Regions from separate parts of the Pectinatus sottacetonis genome, predicted to be linked through region 3. Evidence: riboswitches for the same ligand, from Rfam matches in the RefSeq annotation. Region 3 holds a riboswitch; each other region holds the start of a gene.
What was found. A riboswitch is a leader RNA that binds a small molecule or an ion and turns the genes downstream of it on or off. The one in region 3 is predicted to bind cobalamin.

Region 1 (5,561 bases), 670 kb from region 3:
TCCTTATATATTCAAGTCCATCTGCCAGAGTATATCCCAGTTCAATATCAGCAGTAGCACCTGCTTCCTGCATATGATAACCTGATATGGATATACTGTTAAACTTAGGCATATATTTTGTTGTATATTCAAATATATCACCTATTATGCGCATAGACATTTCCGGAGGATAAATATAAGTATTACGAACCATAAATTCTTTCAAAATATCATTTTGAATTGTTCCAGCCATAACTTTCTTATCTACACCCTGTTCTTCTCCTGATAGAATGTAGAAAGCCATTATCGGCAGCACAGCTCCATTCATTGTCATTGATACTGACATTTGATCAAGTGGAATCCCACTGAATAGTATACGCATGTCCAAAATGGAGTCAATAGCAACACCAGCTTTACCTACATCACCCAATACACGAGGATTATCAGAATCATAACCGCGATGTGTCGGTAAATCAAATGCTATAGACAATCCTTTTTGTCCTGCTGCCAAGTTGCGGCGATAAAATGCATTTGATTCTTCTGCTGTAGAAAACCCAGCATACTGGCGTACTGTCCATGGACGAAATACATACATTGTGGAATATGGACCTCTCAGGCATGGAGGAATACCACTGGCAAAATCCAGATGGTTCATATGTGCATACTCATCAAAATTGTACATTGGCTTTACAGGAATATGTTCCATTGTTTTGCCAATTAAATCATCATATTTCATGCCTGTTTCTTTTTCTAAACGTTCTTTCCATTCTTTTTCCGAATGGGATGGTATGTCATTAATTTTTATTTTGCTAAAATCAGGATTTTGAAAAGACATTATTCAACCATACCTTTCTTTTTTTGCAAAAACTGTAAAATTTTATAACAATTTGCTCTGACTGAAATAAAATCATCCACGCCAGCTTTTCGATATACAGGTTCTAAATCCTTAGGAGCAGCGCCAGCTAAATAGAGTTCAGCATCCGGCAGAGCCTTTTTCAGTTTAGGCGCTAATTCTGGCACAATTTCCGGATATGTTTTGTCTGAAGAACATATAACAACAACATCTGCTCCTGACTCTTTAGCCGCTTCAACTGCCTCATCTGTTGTCTTAAAGCCATTGTTTGAAAGGACATCAAATGCCCCTACTTGCAAAAAACTGGTAGAAAAATCTGCTCTGGCTTTATGTTGCGGTATCGGCCCCATATTCGCTAAAAACACTTTGACATTATCATTATTTCTTTCTTTATAATTTTCTGTTACCTTACGCAAAGCTTCATATCTTTCACTCCAACGGTGCGGCATTATTACTTCTATATTTTCACTTACACCATCATATCTCGTATTAAGCGCTTTACGTATTTCAGCAATAGTTGCCCCAGATTTTACTGCCTCTATAGCTGAATCAACCAAATTTTTCTGTGATATATCAGCTAGTTTACTTAGCTTTTCCTGCTTAAATACTTCATCAATATCACTCAAATATTCGTTAATTTCATCTGTACGTTGCTTTTTAAGGGCAACTGTATCTTCCGGACGTTTATCAATCAGTTTTTCTGTCATATTAGGATACATATTATTCCCAACAATACGATCTTTACGAAATTCTGCATTTTTGAATCTTGATTGCAATACTTCAGCGATCTGAGTCTGCGGATATCCTTCCTGAAGGGCCTTGATTAATCCACCTTTTTGTTCTATTAATTGAAATTCTGCCCAAATCTTTTCCTTCATCTGTTTTGTCAGACTTTCAACAGCCCATGAACCACCTGCCGGATCTATCGGTTTTAATAAACCAAACTCTTCTTGAAGCATAATCTGCACATTACGGGCTATACGGCGGGAAAATTCATCACCTTTTCTAATAGGTTCATCAAAAGTTGCATTTTCATATGAATCCACCCCTCCAACAACACCAGAAAAAATTTCCGTAGTATTTCTGAGCATATTTACATAGGGATCATAAACTGTTTTAAAAAACAATGCCGGTCTGGCATGAATATACATACGCTGATCGTTTTCATCTCCGCCAAATGCTTCTACAATTTTTGCCCATATAGGACGAACGGCCCTCAATTTTGCTATCTGGATAAAGAAATTAGCACCCATTGAAAAACCAAAACAAATCTTTGATGCCGCTTGCTTAATTGTCAAACCGCGTTCCTGCATAGCTCTCAAATAAGCTACAGCCATGGATATCGTATATGCCATTTCCTGTACATCATTAGCTCCACCACGACTAAACACATCACTTTTTGCCATAATAGTCCGCAAGTCAGGTGTATTTTTATCAGCCCATAACGCACATTGGTACATTTCATCATACAAATCAGTAAGGGCAGTGTAATTTTTTCCTTGTGCTACCATCTGTCCAATAGGATTCGCGCCTATAAAACCATGCAGTTCTTTCAAATGTTTCCCTGATGCTTGTAATGCCCCTGCAGCCATTGATAAAATAGGCAGTGCCGATGCACCTGCATAAATATATAACCTATATTTCTTCAGATCAAGACCGTTAAGAATATTATGCATATCAGCAAGTGTAGTTATACTACAACCTTCATCACCAACCTTATCGGCATTTTGAGCATCCTCATTCAATATAGTAGCCCTGTCAAGCCTCAAATTATAGATAGTTGATCCCCTGTCAATTTCATGTTTGAGAAGCTCATTATTTTCCTTCGGCAGAGTTTCATCACATGACTGTGCCACACCCCATGGCTGTCCTACATACCCACTTATACGTGAACCACGCATAAAATCATTCATTCCCGGAAAAGAATTTTTGGGTAGGATACTTTCTGTCATAGCCTTGGTATACATAGGTTCAAATGTAATGCCTTCATATGTTTTCGTATACATTTTCTTATCAAATGGTGCACCCTTTAGCAGCGCAATACAGGCATCTTTCCATTCTTCATAAGTAGGCGGAACAAACTCATCAAATGGTACTTTAGGAAAATCTGTTTGTTCGTCCGCTTTTTTCAGCATAGCCTTCAAATCAAGACTGCCGCCTTCATCTTGATTTTTTGTTTCTTCTTTCATCAGAAACCTCCCTCTCAAAATTACAAAATAAAAAAATCTGTCTGCAAGTTCCAGACAGATGATAAATACTAAGCTTTATAAAATTTAGGCAAATAAAAAACCGGCTAAAAAACTAAGCCGGAGAAATAACTATGTAAAATTTTATATGCACAGTAAAAATCTCCTCCCTATCGCTCGCAGGTATAAGCATCAATAAGTTCTGATGCTAACGGTGATGTTAAAACAGGCAGTTCTCCTGGCTTAGACTCATTGTATTTTCAAGCCTTCCCAAAGCATCAGCTTCAGTGGCATAGTTTGAAAAACTCATCTTTACAGTGGCGGGACCGCTTCGGCTTATACCGAATTCCCTATTAAGTCCTAATAGACACCTGTTTTCCTCTATATTCTATTTTCATGTTAATATTAACCGGATTTATTGTATTTGTCAACTATACTTTTTTAGATATTTTTTAATATGACACAGTTATTATGAAAATTATAACATAATGTTTTTTTAATTAATACTTTTTAAATTTTTATTATATTTTTTTACATATAGAAAAATATAAAAGCCCCATATCTTTTTTAGATACAGGGCTTTTTTAACCGAGCTGTAAAATAATTTATTTTACTTCTACAGTTGCGCCGGCTTCTTCTAATTTGCCTTTAATATCAGCAGCTTCATCTTTAGAAACTTTTTCTTTGATAGGAGCAGGTGCACCATCAACTAAAGCTTTAGCTTCTTTTAAGCCAAGACCTGTAATGGCACGTACAGCTTTAATTACATTGATTTTGCTAGCACCAATTGATGCAAGAACTACATCAAATTCAGTTTTTTCTTCAGCAGCAGCACCACCGGCAGCGGGAGCAGCTGCAACAGCAACAGGAGCAGCTGCACTAACACCAAATTTGTCTTCCATAGCTTTTACGAGTTCAGATAATTCAAGAACAGTCATTTCTTCAATGGCCTGCATTATTTCTTCTTTAGTCATTTTAATATCCTCCATAAGATAATTTTTATTAGTTTTATATAGTAATCTGCTTATGCTGATTCTTTTTGTTTACGAATAGCTTCAAGCACATATACAGCGTTGCGAATAGTTCCTTGAAGTACATTGACCATACCGGAAATAGGAGCCTGCATACTGCCAAGCATTTTGGCAATGAGAACTTCGCGAGATGGCAGGGAAGCCAATTCTTTAACTCCAGCTTCATCAATAACTTTACCATCAACTACACCAGCTTTAACAGTTAAAACATCTGTTTTTGCTAAGTTATTTTCCTTAATAAAAGCTTCGATTACCTTTGCTGGTGCAACAGGATCTTCTGCCGAATAAGCAATAGCGGTAGTACCTTCTAAGTAAGGAACCAATTCTTCATATCCCAATTCTTTCACAGCAAAACGCAGCATAGTATTTTTTACTACACGGTAAGTAACACCTGCTTCACGCATTTTTGTACGCAGTTGAGTATCCTGTGAAACATTAAGACCTTTATATCCTGTAAGAACAAGACTTTGTATTTTAGAAAGTTCTTCTTTTAATTCAGCAACAATAGCTTGTTTTTCTGGACGTACTGCCAATGAAAACACCTCCTCTCATACAAAACTAAAACAGCCTGCGACATTCCTGCCGCAGGCTGAATTTAAGATTATATTAAATACTATATATCAAAAATCCATTTAACCTCGGCAGGCTTATCTATTATACTGCGTCTGCAGCACCTGCTGTCTTAAGTTTTATAAGAATTATATTATTCAGCTTTAGAAGTCTTTATAAGCGGGTTAATGTGAATCCCTGGTCCCATAGTTGCAGCTATAGTAACAGATTTCATGTACTGTCCTTTTACAGCAGCTGGTTTTACTTTTACAAGTGTATCAAGTAAAATCTGAAGATTCTCTAATAATTTAGCATTATCAAAAGACGCTTTCCCAATAGGAACATGAATATTTCCCGCTTTATCGGTACGATATTCTATCTTACCTGCTTTGATTTCATTAACAGCTTTAGTTAAATTCATGGTAACAGTGCCTAATTTAGGATTAGGCATTAAGCCACGAGGGCCAAGAAGTTTACCCAAGCGACCAACAACTCCCATCATATCAGGTGTTGCTACTGTAACATCAAAATCAAACCATCCACCCTGAATTTTAGTCACAAATTCATCTGAACCAACAAAATCAGCACCAGCATCTTCTGCTTCCTTAACTTTATCACCCTTAGCAAAAACTAAAACACGTTTTGCCTTGCCTGTACCATGTGGTAAAACTAAAGCACCGCGTACTTGCTGATCAGCATATTTAGGATCTACCCCTAAATGAATGGCAGCTTCTATAGTTTCATCGAATTTTGCTGTAGCTGTTTTCTTTACTAAATCAACTGCTTCAGCAGCATCATAAAACTTATCTTCAATAAGTTTTGCTGCATCTTGATATTTCTTGCCAAATTTGGCCATAAAAAATTCTCCTTTCGTGGTTATAACGGTTTTGCCTCCCACGAGTACAAAATCAATCTACGATTTCAATACCCATGCTACGTGCTGTTCCTTCTATGATGCGGGTA
Region 2 (5,561 bases), 790 kb from region 3:
AAAAAGGGACAGAAAGCTTGACTTATACAGCTGATGATAAATGATTCTTTAGTGTAGTAAGAAAGTTTTGTTTCCATTTTGAACTGTCCGTATATAGTTTAGATTATAAAAGCCTGTCTAATATAAATGCTTTTGTCCGCTCTTTTAAGGGCGGGCAAAGGGTTGTTTTTATATGAATTTGAATGAGATTGTTATACTGCATTGCTAAACCATATACACTTATTTAATATTTCATAAAACATGCTAAAAAATTTATTTATCTTAGAAGTGCATCCAGTATTATAAAAAAAATTCTGTGGCATAAAGTTATAGCAGTAAGGCATTGTCAGGGTTTATATACTGTATACATGAAAATATGAGTTGACAAAGATAAATACGGGTGGTACTTTATAAGTAAAGCTATTTAATGACCATCAGTCAATAAATAAATATGTATAGCTTTTATTAGAAAATCATTAATCGTTATTTTGCCATTATAATAAAATAATAGAATTTTTTATAAAATCAGGTATCCGTCTTTGGGGCGGATTTAAAAGGGAAGTCCGGTGCAAGTCCGGCGCTGTCTCGCAACTGTGAAGGTGAATCATGTTTCTGTTTTCCTCTTACCAGGGAGAAATATGATAATGAGCCTTAGTCAGGGTACTGCCTGCTTTATTTATCCGTATCGCCTGCGATGTACAGGTCGGGGATTGAAGACACACACTCACAGGCCGCAGATGGTTTATACTGTATTGGTTGTGATTATTCAGGTCGCATATTTTGACTGGAAGTGTGTATTTGATGACCCGGTAAGCAGGCCGCTTTAGAGAATAGAGCGTCAATTGTTCCGCCGGGCGGGATGGTTGGCGCTTTTTTTGCAGCTGAGTATCAAAGCTATATATTTTTTTGGCTGTTTTTATCGTAGTGTGATAGCAGGCTGCGCAGCATTGGTTAAATGAGAGTTGTACACTCTGTTTTTTCAGTACAGACAAAACTTAATATAGAGAAACAGGTGCCCTTCGGGGCTTAATAGGGAAGTCCGGTGAAAAGCCGGCACGGTCCCGCCACTGTAACGGGGAGCAATCCGCAAAATACGTCACTGAAGCAGCTGCTTTGGGAAGGCGCGGTAAGCTATGAACCGAAGTCAGGAGAACTGCCTGTTTAACGATCACCGCTTGACCTGCGAGGCATGGGGAGGAGATTACGTGGAACAGTTTTTTCTGTGAGCGCAATTACTCCCGCAAGGGAGTTTTTTTATTGCCGGTATTTATTGCCATAGAATTTTAGTATCCCGCACCAGTATATTTGCGGGAGATTAGCAATACTGGTATAAATAAATAATAATTATTAAATTATAGATAAGAGGGAAAATATGAGAAAAATAACAGACACCATTTCCATTATGGCGGCAATGTTTCTGGCCTTGGGAATACTCATGCCGCTTTCAGTGCGCGCAGCTCCGGCAGAAAAAATTGCCATAGTAGATATACAGCAGGTTACAGCCAGCTATCCGGGCATTGATGCTATTTTGCAGAAACTGGAAAATATGCGCAAGGCTGCCCAGAATGACTATAACCAGCGCAGTAAAGGCATGGCAGCAGATAAACGCCGGGAACTCAGTATTTCTATCGGACGGGAAGAAAGCGCAAAAGAAGATGTTTTGCTGAAACCCGTGCGGGAAAAAATACAGAAAGCCGTAAAAGCAGCCGCGGCAGACGCAGGTGTGGCTGTCGTGCTTGAGGCTGCAGTAACGACTTACAGCAGTACAGATATTACGGCGGCTGTTATTCAGAAAGTAAAACAGTAGTTTTCACTTAAGTATTTTGCCTTTAACCGTTCTGTTCAGGAGGCTGGAGGATAAAATAAAAGTTTCAGGAGTTCAATTTCACCAGATGTTTTTTATAAACCACAATGCTGTTGTCAAGGAAAAAGGGGGGATAAAAATTTTATTGCAAATGATATTTTTTGTCCACGAGGGAAAGGAGCAGTGAAAAAATATTATAGTGAAAAATGATTCATGTTTCAATGTTAGAACAGTCAAATTTTAGTTGTTTATGTAGAAAGAAGGGTCTTTTATGTCTACTTCAACTGTAGTGGCAACATTTTATAATTTTGCTACATCACTGTCAAACAAGGGGCGTCTGCGCCTGATTACTTCCAGCAGCACCAGCACACCGGCGTATACTCCTGTATCAGGGAGCGGGACTGAGTTCACTAATACCGATCCTATCGCCTTTTACTTTAACGGCGGCAGCGGCACCGGTATCAGGGTGCTGCTGGTAGAAAGAAATTATGATTCAAGCTATCAACAGACTTTTTGTACGCTTTCCGTGTATGATCCCAGCAGTTGGACAAAAACAGTCGCGGAAAATTCGTCGGCTTATGAATACAATGATGGTACTCCGCTGCTCAATATCTACAGCATCAATTCACCGGGCGGGACTGATGCCGGCACACTTTACGGTGCTGACTATACCGGAGTGAACAATGATAACGGACGTATATTCAAGCTTATTCACGATGTCAGCGGCGGAGCCGAAACCCTGACATTGGACAGCCATGATTATCAGTTTGTACCGACAACATCAGGAGCAAAAGCCCATAGTGTCGACTCGGTATTTAATACTGAATCAGGCACTGACTACGTTTATGCCGCAGCCCAGCAGTATAGTCTGTCCGGTTCGCCATCTAATCCGGCGAACTATACTTACTATAACAGTATCATTGTCAAGCTCGATCCCGGCACGCTGACACCGGTCAGCGGCGGCGGTCCGAGTGCCAGCCTGGCACCGAATGTCTTTGATTTGCAGTACTATGGCGGCAGCTTCTATGTGACGGCTCTGGGCGGTGCGCAGTGGAACCAGACTTCGTGGAAATGGAACTATACTTCACGTATTCAAAAGGTCACCACCGGCCTTACCGTGACTGATCTCGTTCGGCCGGCCAATTCAACAGAAACTGATTCAAAATACGATAATGATAAATTTGATATCCGTTCACTGGCCATTCTTGAGGATGGTACGGCTTATATCATAAATGGTTCTTACGACAGCAATTTTGCTTTCACCGGTCATTTATGGCATGCCAATATAGCCGATTTGACGGGTGATGATTTATTGTACAATACAGCTACATTGATTAGTAATGTCAGCATATCAACTGTCAACGGTTATCTGTGGGCATTATTGCCGGCCGACGAATTGGGCAAGGTCTGGGGCATGCTGGGTGATACACTGGGTGTCTATGATGCCAGCGGTATTTCCGGCAGCGCTATCGATGCCGCTACGGCCTCTGGCTGGACAGATGGTACTCCGGCCTTTAATGCAATCTCCTTGGCGATGCCGGCCGTTACCCGCCGCGGCAGTCGTGCTATTAAGTCTGTCCGTGGTTTTGTCCATCCGGTATTGGTATCCCGTGCCGGGATGAGCCAGGATGAATATGATGATTTTATAAGTTCCTATGCCGGCAAATAACCGGGTCACTGACTGAATGCAGGGGCAAAGGATTTGTCCCTGCTTATTTTTATAATAATAACAATAAGGAAGAAATATTTTGAAAAGGAATAATAAATATATAGTATTATATCCCCTGGCTCTTTTTTTGCTTACTTATACCGCACCATGTGAGGCATGGAATCAGCTGGTAATAAATGGAGAAAATGCCAATTACATAAATTGGGGAATAAATGCCGACCCAAGCGGAACTTATGATATCACGAGTGGAGGTAATTATACTACCTATGCCAGAAATACACAGACCGGCGGACCACCGGTTTCCAGATATAACGAACCTATTAATATTTTAAATGGGGGAATATGGCGTCCGCTGGATGCTAAGTCTGCAATTTATGCGAGTGCTTTAACCATGCATTCCGGTTCCATGATAGACCTGGCATATAAATACAGTGCTGCCAACGGTTATACTCAGGAAAACGGCTATGATCCCTGGTCGGCAGCAACCTCTTCCTCTTTTAATACAGAGCGAGATTTGTCATTAGATAATGGTAAATTTGAAGGCAATATTGCTTTTCGGCTTAATATGGGAACAGCTGTTTTTGATATGTATCATAGGATGGGTGGTAATGATCTTATAGATTTGGATGCGCCGCAGATAATTAATTCAGCTGAATATCCAACCGTAAATGTTACACTGCATTATATCATCGGCAATCATTTTGGTGAAGGAATGGTTGGATCTAATTGTTACTATCCATGGGATCACCAGACAGCAGCCATGCTGAAGAACAGAATACCTGGTATCTTTTCTATAGGCAATTCAGATACTGCCACAATGGATAAATTTAATGTGTCGGGCAGCGGCGAGTACCATCTTGACGGTGCCATCAATAAATATCTGCTGCAGACGCAGGTGCAGCAAGATGAAACTAATCCGCAAGTAGATTATACTACACATAGAGTGTGGAGCCTGGTCTGGACAGCCCGGCGGCAGAATTATCTTTCCCAGGGGGCTTACTCGGCGGCCAATGCGGCACTGGCCAGCCGCAATATGTGGCGTATCGAAGATGATGTACTATGGAAGCACGGTGACGATATCCGCTTTGCCGACCGTACCGGCAGTAAGTCACCGGAAGGTTTTTATGTCAATAACTGGCATGGCAAATATAATTTTGGCGGTATTCAGGGTTCTAGCTTTAACCAGAGTTACAGCGGCCTTCAGGTCGGCTATGATAAGCTGCGCCGCCGTAAGCTGTTTAATGGCAGGGTACATACAGGGGTATTTGTCAGCAAGCTTAATTCCGGGGCTGATTTCAGTGCCCAGAATGCCGGCGGTGCCGACTATAACAGCGGCTCCGGCAATGTAAGCAGCCTCGGTTTTGGTGCTTATATGCTCTGGGAAGGGCAGAAGGGACATTACCTTGATACCATGCTGCGCTGGAGCAAGGTCGACAACAACTACGCCTATACCGATTCCTATGATAATACCTATACCAAGGACTTTATCAGCAAGAGCTACGGCATCGGTGCCCGCTATGGCCGCTATATAACAAGAAATAACGGCTGGTTCATGGAACCGCAGATCGGGCTGTCCTATGGCGTCACACGGGCCTATAATTTCCGTACGGCCAATGACCTTGAATACATGCAGGACAAGACTGGTATGCTGACCGGGCATGCCGGGATAACCCTGGGCAAAAAATACGGACAGGGCAGCCACAGTGGTGAAGCCTACCTTAAGTTGGCAGCCAACCATGACTTTAACAGCAATGATGCCATGTTTTATGCCATGCAGCCTGAGTCAATAAAACTGGAAATTGGGGCAGATCCCGTTCTTGCTTCGCAGAAAATCAATAATCTTGAAGGCCGGGACACCTGGTATGATGTGTCCCTGGGCAGTAATTTTAAAATGGGCAATAGCCATGACGGCTGGGTCGGCGTTACTAAATCATTTGGTGGTAAAGTCAATACTGACTGGCAGGTAAATGGTGGTATAACATGGCATTGGGGCGGCCCGCCCAGCCGGAAAAAACAGGGAACTGTACCAGCTGCTTTTACGGCACCGGTGAAAACTACTGGTGCCACAGCTGAGTCTGTAAAACCTGCGCAGACCGGCAGCAGAAAAGA
Region 3 (5,561 bases):
TCAGTAATAGGTTTATCTTCTAAGTATAGTGAACCGTCTTTTTTTAATGTTACAAGATAATTTACACGTGTTTGCATTTCAGCATGGCTGGTTTTAGGCATATTTACCGGAATAGTTTTTATATTAACCATATATAATGTGCTGAGCATAAAAAAAACTAATAAAAAAAACATTATATCAATCATGGGAATTATTACTACCTCGGGTTTGGTAAAAGAACGGCGGTCACGCAGACGCATTTTTTTCACCTCGATCATAATGAGACTGAACCAATGAGAAGGATTGTTCCATATCCGTTAAGATGCTGTCAACCCTTTGAGTAAAATAAGCATGAATTATGAGGGCAATTATTGCTACACATAGCCCCATAGCAGTAGCTATAAGTGCTTCCCCAACACCACCAGTGATCGCCGTTGCCTGTCCTGACTGAAGATTAAAAACACTAAAAGCCGATATCATACCGCTTATAGTTCCTAATAATCCAAGCAGTGGAGCCATAGTAACAACTACGCTTAAATAATATAAACGAGCCCGGAATTTTGCCAGGGAAATACCAGATTGTATTTCAAAAAAAGCTGATAAAGCATGCTTGTCAGAAAAAGTTTTATTCATGGCAGAAGTCAAAAGCAAGGCTAGATCCCCCTTACTTTTAGTTGCCAACTCCTTGGCTTCATCTACTTTATTGTTTACCATAAGACGATAGAATCTGTCAGCAAAATTTCGCCCAGAATCAGCTTTGCTAAAATATAGTAAACGTTCAATGCCAATAGAAAGAACGAATATAGAACATAAAAGCAGAATGTACATGACAAAACCACCCTTATGAAAATAGCTGAGTCCCTGCATAATGAAATCCATTAAAATCCTCCTTAGAGATGATATTATATTACTTTTACTTATTGAGTGAAACGGAAAATAAATTCCTTATTAACATAACAACGGACATTTTGATTATAAGCATTACGAGCCGGTACAAATGTCCAGCGATATGATGTATTGATAGCAGCAGAATCAAAAGCACTTTGCCCGGATGATGAGGTAACAATAACATTTTCAACATGGCCAGAAGCACTGACAGTCATTTTTACTCTTACAGATCCTTCAATTTCTGAATCACGCATACTCGAAGGATAGGAAGGCGATGGAGCATTAAGAGGTCTAGGAGGGACTGTTACTTTAAGTCTGCTGCCATGTCCTGATCCGTTGCCTGAACCGGTACCACTGCCGTGGCCTGATCCAGAGCCGCCACCTGTGCCAGAGCCGCTGCCGCCACCTGAACCGGAACCATTGCCGGGTCCCTTGCCCGTGCCAATTCCACCACCAGAGCCACTGCCATTTCCATTGCTGCTATTGCTGCCAGCAGATTTACCAGTCCCCTGTGCAGTGTTATTATCACTATTTGCTAAAGCAGTTTGTTTAGTGTTGTTAGCATTGTCCTCCCTTATTGGTTGAGGTGCATTAGGATTAAAAGTTGATTCTGAAACAGGTTGATTTTTTTTATCATTAGAAATAGCATTTTGTGCAGCAGGTAGGACAACATCATTTTTAGTAATGGCATTGTTTTGTCCGCCACCACCGCCACCACCTCCTCCAGCGTCAGAAGAAGATGAAGCATCATCGGTATAATAAATAAGATTAGAATCAGGATAATGAATATGTTTGTTAATAGCAAAAAAACCACTTAATGCCAGTATAAGAAATAAAATCAGGTGGACAAGAATAGAGATAACCAGGCCTTGCTTATGATAATTATTGTTATTGTAAGTTGATGATGTCATAATTAAATTTCCTTAAAATTAAAGAGCACATTCAAGGAAAAGAATGTGCTCTTTATAATATCATAAAAAATAATGACATCATAATAAAACAATCCCCTTCCCATCGCTCGTGGGTTTTAACGGTGATTTTAGCAGGCAGTTCTTCTGGCTCTGGATCATTACCATACTTGCGCCTTCCCAGTTTCCCAGTGACATTAGTGAAGTATGATTCCCCTTTACAGCGGCGGGACCGCAACGGTGTAGACCGTACTTTTCTATTAAGCTTACAGCACCTGCTGATTTAATAATTGATAATTATATCAAGATAATAAATCTAACTTCTATGATATAAAGCTTTAAATTATTTGTCAAGAAATATAAATTAAACTATTAGAGCATATATATCACAAAATTTATCTATTTATAGGATTTTATGTAATATGTGGTTGTACTTTAGGGTAAAATTATTAATAATAAGTGAAATAAATAATTTTTGTCAATAATAATATTTATATTACCTATTGATTTTATATAGGTAAAGTTATAAAATGAAAATGTTTTTAAAAAAATATCGAGGGAATAAGTGTCCACTAGGACTTAATAGAGAAACTGGTAAAAACCAGTACGGTCACGCCGCTGTAACAGGGAGCAAGCCTTTTATGCCATTGGAGAAATCTGAGAAGGCTGGTATTGCAATGAACTGGAGTCAGAAGAACTGCTTATTCAGCAATCACCATTATAACCTGCGAGTGATAGGGACGGCGATTATACAATATTTATTGATATTATTCACTGGCCTTTGGCCAGTTCTTTTATTGTAAAAAGGTCATTTCCTCTTGGTAATGGCCTTTTTGTTATAAAAAAATTTATTAACTAAATTCAATATTAATAAAGTAAATGCAGCGGTTATAGCGGATTTTTAATTTAAAGGAGTAATATGATGAGATATTGTTTACGGAAAAGATTGTTGTTTACCGTCTGCTGTGGAGGAATGTTATGGGGGATGACAACAGGTTACGCTGCATCTGCGAATACGGACGAATTTGCTTTGGATAGTACTGTAGTGACAGCAACAAGAACAATAAAAAAAAGAAAAAATGTACCAGCAAATGTCAGTGTGATAACAGCAGAGAATATAAAATGCAGAAACATACATTCTGTTCCAGAGGCATTACAAATGCTTCCAGGTGTATATATGGATCAAACAGCGCAAGGAGGAATACAAATCAGAGGATTCGATTCGTCAGATATCTTGGTTTTAGTAAATGGACAGCAGATAAACGATCCATTTAGTGGTAGTGTAAATTGGGAAATACTTCCTGTAGAAAATATAGCTAGGATTGAAGTTCTACGGGGAGCAGCGTCCTCATTATATGGTGGGCATGCAGTTGGGGCTGTAGTAAATATATTTACTGTGGAAAATAAAAAAAAGCTAGCGGTAAATATTGTAAAATCATATGGAAGTAATAATACACATAAAGATGCGATATATATAAATAGTAAAATAAACAAAAAAATTTCTGTTGGGATAGGATATGAAAATAATAAATCAGCAGGATATAAGGGGTATTACTATACATCATCAGGAAGTAATATAGGTAGTGGTACTTCCACAACTACGCTGCCAAAATTAAGCAATGGCAATTATGTCATTGGCGGAAGAGGGGAAAAAGAATGGAATAATAAAAATTATTCTTTTGAATTTTTATATAAATTTGATAAGAGTAAATCAATAAAATATAATTATTTAAAAAGTAGAAGTAGATATAATTATAAAAATCCATTTAGTTATATTTATGATAAAGATGGTAAGCAGGTATTTAGCGGAAAAGTATTGACTCAGGATGGCCGAGTAGTTAGTTTTTCTCCAGCACGATTTTTAGGATATGATGGTAAAAAGGAAGCTGCCTTACATACGCTTAATTATAAAGACCAAGAAAATAGTATATACCTGCATTTAGGATATTTGGACATAAGTCATAATGGATATAGTAGCCCGCTTAATCCAACATCAATAAATTGGTCGGGGACAGGTATAGATTCAACTTATCCAAGTAAAACGTATAATATTGATTTGCAAAAAACATGGGAAAAAGCAAAAAAACACGTTGTAGTAACAGGACTTTCTTTTGATCAGGAAAGCTTTGACCAAAAGAGATCATATTTGAATAATTGGCGAAATCATGATTCAATAAGTTGTACATATGGATTGTTTGAAAGGCATGGAGGAAAAACACGTAATACAGCAGTGTTTTTACAAGATGAATATAAAGCTGCTGATAAAGTCACATTATATACAGGTTTACGAATGGACTATTTTAAAAAATACGGTGGATTTAGTAAGTATATCAATGCTGATGGTTCCTTTAGCAGGGTAGTAAATCATAAAGAGGGAAATTATACAGAATTTAGTCCTAAAATAGCATTGGATTATAAATTTAATAACAAAGTAACAGCGTATGTGTCTTATGGTCATTCTTTTAATCCACCGCCATTATCAGAAGTTTATAGATATGAAGGTGGCAGCGGTGGTACTATAGCTAATCCTGCTCTTGCCCCAGAAGTTTCTGATACTTTTGAGTTGGGATTAAAAAAACAATTGGCAGCAGGAACTAATATGAATGTAGCCGTTTATCATACTATAACAAATGATAAAATTGTTTTTACACGCCATTATGTACCTAATACCAATACAGTAGCATATAAACAATATGAAAATTATGGGAAGGAAAAACGTCAGGGTATAGAATTGGATTTAAGCAGGAAATTTACAGATTATTTGAAGGGATATTTTAATTATGCATGGCAGTTTGGGCGACTGGAACGTGATAAGGTAGATAATACTAATATAACTGATGTGAGCAAACCAGATTATGGAATTCCCAGACATTTATTACATGCAGGGATCATATATGACAAGCAAAAGTGGAATACAGTGTTGGAATGTCAATATGTTAGTGCTCGTCAAGCTCCAGATGAGATTACAGGAGAATATGGAGCGGAAGATCCATTCTTTATAATTAACACAGCGATTAATTATAATATAGCCCATAATGCGGAAATTCAATTTGCAATTGATAATATATTTGATAGAAAATTTTATTGTAGTGAAGCTGCTGCAGGTAGATCTTATAATATAAGTATGCGGTATCATTTTTAATTTTATGCGAATGTCAGTGCAAAAAATATTCAAGTATAAATTTCTTAAACACAGGTATTTGTGGCTTAGGGTATTAATATTGTTATAAGGAGAGGATAATCATACATACTATTGAAATTGAAAATTTAAATATCGGTTATGGAAATACAACTATCATAGCTGGAATTAATACTGTGGTGGATAAAGGAGAGGTAATCGGCATAATCGGATGTAATGGCGCAGGAAAAAGCACTTTCCTTAAAACAATACGTGGGCTTTTGCCAAGGCAGAGTGGGGAAATAAAGTATTTTGGAAAGAATATAGATGATTATAAGGAAAAAGAAATAGCCAAACTGGTGGCTTATTTGCAGCAGGATGTCAATATAGGTTTTGGGTATAAAGGAAAGGATATTGTTTTAGCAGGACGATATCCATATTTGGAATGGTGGCAAAATGAAAGCAAAGCTGATAATGAACTGGCACTGGCGTGTATGGATTATACTGGTACAATGGGGTTAGCAGATAAGCCGGTAAATGAAATTTCTGGCGGACAAAAACAACGTGTTTTGTTGGCAAAGGTTTTAGCGCAGCAGACACCAATAATGTTTCTTGATGAGCCGACAACAGGATTAGATATGGTTTATCAGGAAGAAATTTTTCGGTTT
Region 4 (5,561 bases), 930 kb from region 3:
TTTAAGATTTTATAGTAATTTACCAAGTGGTCTTTGGCAACAAATTGGCAACAAACTTAGAAATTAAATGATAACCGGTAGATTTTTTCTGCCGGTTTTTTGTTGTAAGTAAATATTTACGTTTTGATTTTTACTTAAAAAATATTACACTTTTCTGGTGAAAAATATTCCATTGATATTCACTTTATTTTTATCATAAAATATGCCCAAAAGTATGCCAATCAATAATTATTATCCAGCTGACAAAATCACGCTAAATACACAAAAAAAGTAAAGCTACACAAAATAAAAAAAGCCTGACACTGGTTTTATGCCAATGCTGGGCTTTTTGGTTTAATCTATTAAATCATTTCGCTATCTTTATTAAATTCCATATAATATTTACAATATTTGTCATTCCTATAACTAATGAAATAGCAATTCCTAAAAATGATAGACTAGTAGCAATTACTAAACCAATAATCCACCGCTTAGTATTTTTCATTTCCGTTTTTATACCAGCAATATTATAGTCCATCCTTTTCTGTATAGCGATAATTTCATTATGACGTTGGTCATCCCTACCATGAAGATCAGCTATGTTCTTAACATCTCTGTTTTGTATATCAGCAAATAACTGCCTTGTTGAATTTACCATATTATCACTTAGGCGTGATTCCATGGCAATAATTTCATTATGACGTTGATTATCTCTATCACGCATTTCTGATGTAAAGTCATTTAATTTGGAATTTATAGTAGATTAATATTTTTTTCTATAGAATTCATATCGTTTTTTATAGAAACCACGTCTTGATTTAATCGATTAAAATATTCTTTTTCATAATCCATTTTTCTATCATCATCCTTTATGCCATTAAAATGGCTATAACTATCAATCATACGTGACATTATTTCTTTATGAGTCGATGTTTCTGATTCAGAATCATTTTCTATCACGTCATCTTTAATATTATCTGATGATGCCTTTTAATTCTACCGGTTTTTAGCAGTTTGAAATGTAGTATGAGTTTTCTGCAGCTGAAATGGTAAAGATTTTATTTTTTATTGGGATAGAGCGTTTTTAATATACGTGAAAAAATTGGTGAAATGATGAAAAAAATTACAACTCCGAAAATAGACTGCAGGCAGTTCATGGGAACGCTTGCCAAAGCTCCTGCTGGTGTGTACATAAAACATTCTACAATAAAGTAGCCGCCTACATTTACTATACCAGCCAAAACAGTGGCGGCCAATGCCCGGCCAATGTTTTTTTTGAATACAAAATTCTTGTCTATAAAACTGTGGCGAAAGATAAGGACAACTACTACGGACATAAGAGCTTTGATTATGGCTGTCCATGGAGCATAAAACATATATCCTGCCAGCATGTCAGATAAAAAACCCCCGATAGCTCCCGCAGCTGCTGCAAAGGGCAAAGGCAAAACCATAGCTGCCACATAAATAAATCCGTCACCAAAATGAATATAGCCGCTGGTTGCTGGAATGGGAATCCGTATGATAAATGTTCCTAAAAAAATAAGTGCGGCAAACATTGCTGTAAGAACAACGTTTTTTAATTTACTATTATCCATATTAATCCCTCGTTTAAAATAGTTTAGTATCAGTTAATTGTCTTCCTGCTGGTATGGGCAATTCTTTTGTCCGCAGCCATAAGGAAAATGAAGACCTTTATGTTATTACTAATGGCAGCGGCAGATTTTTTGTTGATGGTGAAGAATTTTCGATAAGGGAAAGAAGTATGATCCGGGTAGTACCATGCTGAATGAGCATTAACAGCTGGAAAGGAAGACTTATAGTATGTTTGTGTTCAGGCAAAAGATGGCAGTCTGGAGCAATTTGCCCAAAATGATGCTGTCATTTCCGCTGCTAAGGTATCCTGGATGAAATAAACAGATTACTCCCAGCTAAAATATGCTGTCACATGTATGCATTTTTATAAGAGAATGCTATTCATGCGACAGTTTTTTGTATTAGATTAAAAGTGATGATCAACCATTTTTTGTGCGTAGTCTAAAAAATTTGATATGCTTTCCAGTGCCATTGGGGAAAGCGTTTTTAAATAATCAAACATATAACTATCTTTTTCTTCATGGAAAATTTTGTGCTGGAGAAAAGCTTTTTTCCCCAGAGGTGTTAAAAAGATACGGATTCTCTTTTTATCGTCCATATCGATCTTTTTTTCTACAAATCCATGTTTTTCTAGTTTGGCAATGCTTTTGGAAATAACTGCTCGTGATACAGAAAAAAAACGTGCAATTTCAGAAATGAACATTCCTGGATAATCACCTAAAACTTTTATTAAATGGATTTCCCCCCTATATAATATAATTCCTCTGCCGAAGTTCATTTTTTTCATTTTACTATTTGCAATAGTTTCGATAAGGCCTACTAATTGTGATGAAATTTGTGTTTTTTTATCCATATATCTATTTTATTAATATTTTATTGTGGATTCAAGTTAAATTTAATAAATAATTTATGCTATATTTGTAACCCTGGTTGACAAAAACAATATAAATTGTTAATATACAAGCATAAAAAATATTATGCAGCTAAAAAAATTTAATAATATCAGGTGCTTTATTGCTTAATAGAGAAGTTTGGTGAAATGCCAACGCGGTCCCGCCACTGTAATGAGGAGCTATCACAAAATATACCACTGGATATATATCTGGGAAGGTTTGATGAACAGCAATGATCCATAGCCAGGAGAACTGCCTGATAAAAATCACCGTTTTACCTGCGAGCGATGGGGAGGAGATTAGCAATGCCTTGTTATAATGAAGATTTGTTGATCATATCAAAATTGATCGTCAAGTCTTTTTTTATGTCAAAATAGTTTCTAATTTATGATAAAAGGAGATATTTTATGAAAATGCCAGATTACAGTCCGAGAATATTTTTTAATATATTGCAACAGCAAAAGGAAACCCAGATATTACTAGCGGCTATTCGTTTGGATGTATTTTCCTTTTTAGATGAAGCAAAAACTGTTGATAAAGTGGCTGATTTAACGGGTTTCGACAAGGAAAATCTGGGACATTTGCTGCGGGGGTTAACATCTATGGGAATATTGGATAAAACAGGTCATTTTTATATTAATAAAAATGAAGCAGCAGTTTATTTATCGAGAAACAGTCATTTATATTTAGGAGAGTATTTTTTGTTTTGGGATAAAAAAACACATCTTAATAATATAGATGATTTAGTAAGGTTTGGAGCAACTGCTGCCAAAAATTCCGTTTTTTCATTTTATGATTTTCATGAGCTGGCACGTTTGGCTGATACGGAAATAAAGACTGGAAGAGTACAGTCGCTGCTGACTTCTTCTAGAACTTTTTTTAGCAAGAAACAAAAAATCCGTTTGCTTGATTTAGGGGGTGGCTCCGGCAGGATGGCAATAGAATTCATTAAAGAATATCCGCAGTCAGAAGGAGTTGTTTTCGAAAAGCCTGAAGTTGCTGACATACCAGGTAGTTTTATAAAGAAAGAAAACTTAACTGGAAAGCTTTCTATATTGTCGGGCGATTTTTTAACAGATAATTTAGGAACAGGATATGATTTAGTTATAGCATCTGGTGTACTCGATTTTGCGGGAGTACAGCTTCAAAATCTTTTGGAAAAAATATATCAAGCGTGTAATGACGAAGCGTATCTTTATCTTGTAAGCCATAATGTCAATAAAGAATTGACAGCTCCTAAAGAAGCTGTTCTTAATTGGTTGTCCAGTAATTTTGCAGGATTCAATATTTTAACTCCCAAGCCTGAACTTAGAGCTTATTTGGAAAAAGTAGGGTTTAAAGCAGTGGCTTGTAAAGAACAAAAAGGTGTAATAGCTAAACTTCAGGGTGAATGGTACCAAAAAGAAGGGAAAAAGACAGCTATATGAAAAAATATTTATTAACTATACTGGTAATTTTATTAGTAAATAATATAGGCTATTGTATGGCAAAAAATACTGATGTTTCAGAAAAAGATCTATCGGCATTTTCTCTTGAAGAAACAATAGTAACTGCTACTAAGACGCCGATAAATAAAAAAATATTACCTACTGATGTATCAGTGATAACAGCTGAGGATATAAGCAGACGTAATGCCCGTACACTGCAGGATATTATCGATAGTTTACCAGGAATTGCCATAAGCAGAAATGATGGGAAACAGACGCTTAATATTAGAGGATTTTCGTCTAGATATTCAATGATTCTTATCGATGGTCGGCGTATTCCTGCGGAACCAGATTTTGATTATGAATTGGCAAGATTGCCACTTGATAATATTTCGCGTATAGAAATTGTACGTGGCAGTGCAGCTGCAATGTATGGCGCAGATGCTTTGGGTGGTGTAATTAATCTTGTGACTAAAAAAGGAAAAAAGAAAAAATTAAAATTAGAAATAAATGAATTATTAGATAATACTACGGCTCATTCTTCACATGATTATTCTGTATCTTATGGTTCAGGGCTTAAAGGTAAAACGGAGTTTTATATTTCTGCTAATCATGTAAAAAAGAATTTACTCGCAAAAGAAAATGGAACTAGTTTTTTCCCTTTTGGTACTCGTAACAATTTTAATGCAAGAATAAATTATCATTCAGCAAAGGATGAAACTTTTTCATTATATACATCTTACATGCGGGAAAATAACCATGAATATGGGATATTTAATGGTCTGAAAAATTATAAAATTTTTACGGATCTACATAATAAAAATAATCGGCAGCAGTATAGTTTGAGCTATGAAAAAAAGCAAAAGTTATGTGATACATATATAAATATTTATAATTCAATTTGGAATAAAACTAACGATACTCTGAATCGACGCACAGGACAATATACTAATGCAATTTATGGACGAACTACATTAACAGGAATTGAAGCCCGCTCCAGTCGTAATATTAGTAATAAGCACCGTTTTACATGGGGAAGTGATTATCGTTCAGAGTTATTTAAAGGAACAGGAATACAGACTGGTGAAAATGAATTTAGTAAAATACTTCGTGGGAAACTTTATTCGGGTTCGGCAGTAAGGACTAATTATACAGGAGTTTTTTTGCAGGATGAATGGAAAATGGCTCCTGATTGGTTTATGGTCTCATCTTTTAGATTGGATGATAGTAATAGATTTAAGGCAAATTTAAGTCCTAAACTTGGATTGACCTATGCTCCTAGAGCGGATTTGCGGTATAAATTGAATATAGGAACAGGATTTCGTGTGCCGTCACCTAATCAATTATTTTTGAATTTAAATATTGTTAAAAATGGTAATTTAGTTAATCTTGCAGGAAATGCTGATTTGACACCGGAAAAATCAATGTTTTATGATATTTCTGTGGAAAAAGATTGGAAACATGCTAATGGAAAAGTTACTTTTTTTTCCAGCAGGGTAAAAGATATGATTGATCAGGTATGGATTAGCTCAAATCAATTACAATATCAAAATATTGATCGGGTAAAAATTCAAGGAATAGAATCTAGTTTGTATCGGCCAATAGGCAGGAATCTTGACTGGAATATAAATTATACTTATTTAAATGCAATTAATTCTGATACAAATGA

Region 1: linked by a shared signal. The riboswitch ahead of I6760_RS01410 (methylmalonyl-CoA mutase family protein) and the one ahead of I6760_RS04590 (energy transducer TonB) in region 3 are both predicted to bind cobalamin.
Region 2: linked by a shared signal. The riboswitch ahead of I6760_RS00925 (hypothetical protein) and the one ahead of I6760_RS04590 (energy transducer TonB) in region 3 are both predicted to bind cobalamin.
Region 4: linked by a shared signal. The riboswitch ahead of I6760_RS09090 (methyltransferase) and the one ahead of I6760_RS04590 (energy transducer TonB) in region 3 are both predicted to bind cobalamin.

What each region holds. Positions count from the first base shown of each region.
Region 1 is NZ_WIQK01000001.1:324,776-330,336, forward strand. Features, by position in the region: gene scpA (methylmalonyl-CoA mutase) at 1-817, opposite strand, end outside; gene I6760_RS01410 (methylmalonyl-CoA mutase family protein) at 814-3,024, opposite strand; cobalamin riboswitch at 3,230-3,408, opposite strand; gene rplL (50S ribosomal protein L7/L12) at 3,624-3,992, opposite strand; gene rplJ (50S ribosomal protein L10) at 4,043-4,582, opposite strand; ribosomal protein L10 leader region at 4,599-4,754, opposite strand; gene rplA (50S ribosomal protein L1) at 4,753-5,454, opposite strand; gene rplK (50S ribosomal protein L11) at 5,507-5,561, opposite strand, start outside.
Region 2 is NZ_WIQK01000001.1:211,532-217,092, reverse strand. Features, by position in the region: gene brnQ (branched-chain amino acid transport system II carrier protein) at 1-44, shown strand, start outside; cobalamin riboswitch at 490-664, shown strand; gene I6760_RS00930 (hypothetical protein) at 624-806, shown strand; cobalamin riboswitch at 973-1,154, shown strand; gene I6760_RS00925 (hypothetical protein) at 1,352-1,786, shown strand; gene I6760_RS00920 (hypothetical protein) at 2,055-3,452, shown strand; gene I6760_RS00915 (TonB-dependent receptor domain-containing protein) at 3,532-5,561, shown strand, end outside.
Region 3 is NZ_WIQK01000001.1:998,189-1,003,749, reverse strand. Features, by position in the region: gene I6760_RS04600 (ExbD/TolR family protein) at 1-239, opposite strand, end outside; gene I6760_RS04595 (MotA/TolQ/ExbB proton channel family protein) at 226-858, opposite strand; gene I6760_RS04590 (energy transducer TonB) at 897-1,778, opposite strand; cobalamin riboswitch at 1,896-2,069, opposite strand; cobalamin riboswitch at 2,322-2,494, shown strand; gene I6760_RS04585 (TonB-dependent receptor) at 2,695-4,917, shown strand; gene I6760_RS04580 (ABC transporter ATP-binding protein) at 5,013-5,561, shown strand, end outside.
Region 4 is NZ_WIQK01000001.1:1,926,502-1,932,062, forward strand. Features, by position in the region: gene I6760_RS09065 (hypothetical protein) at 347-703, opposite strand; gene I6760_RS09070 (hypothetical protein) at 733-939, opposite strand; gene I6760_RS09075 (ECF transporter S component) at 1,038-1,574, opposite strand; gene I6760_RS09080 (cupin domain-containing protein) at 1,628-1,765, shown strand; gene I6760_RS09085 (MarR family winged helix-turn-helix transcriptional regulator) at 1,979-2,425, opposite strand; cobalamin riboswitch at 2,560-2,739, shown strand; gene I6760_RS09090 (methyltransferase) at 2,873-3,892, shown strand; gene I6760_RS09095 (TonB-dependent receptor plug domain-containing protein) at 3,889-5,561, shown strand, end outside.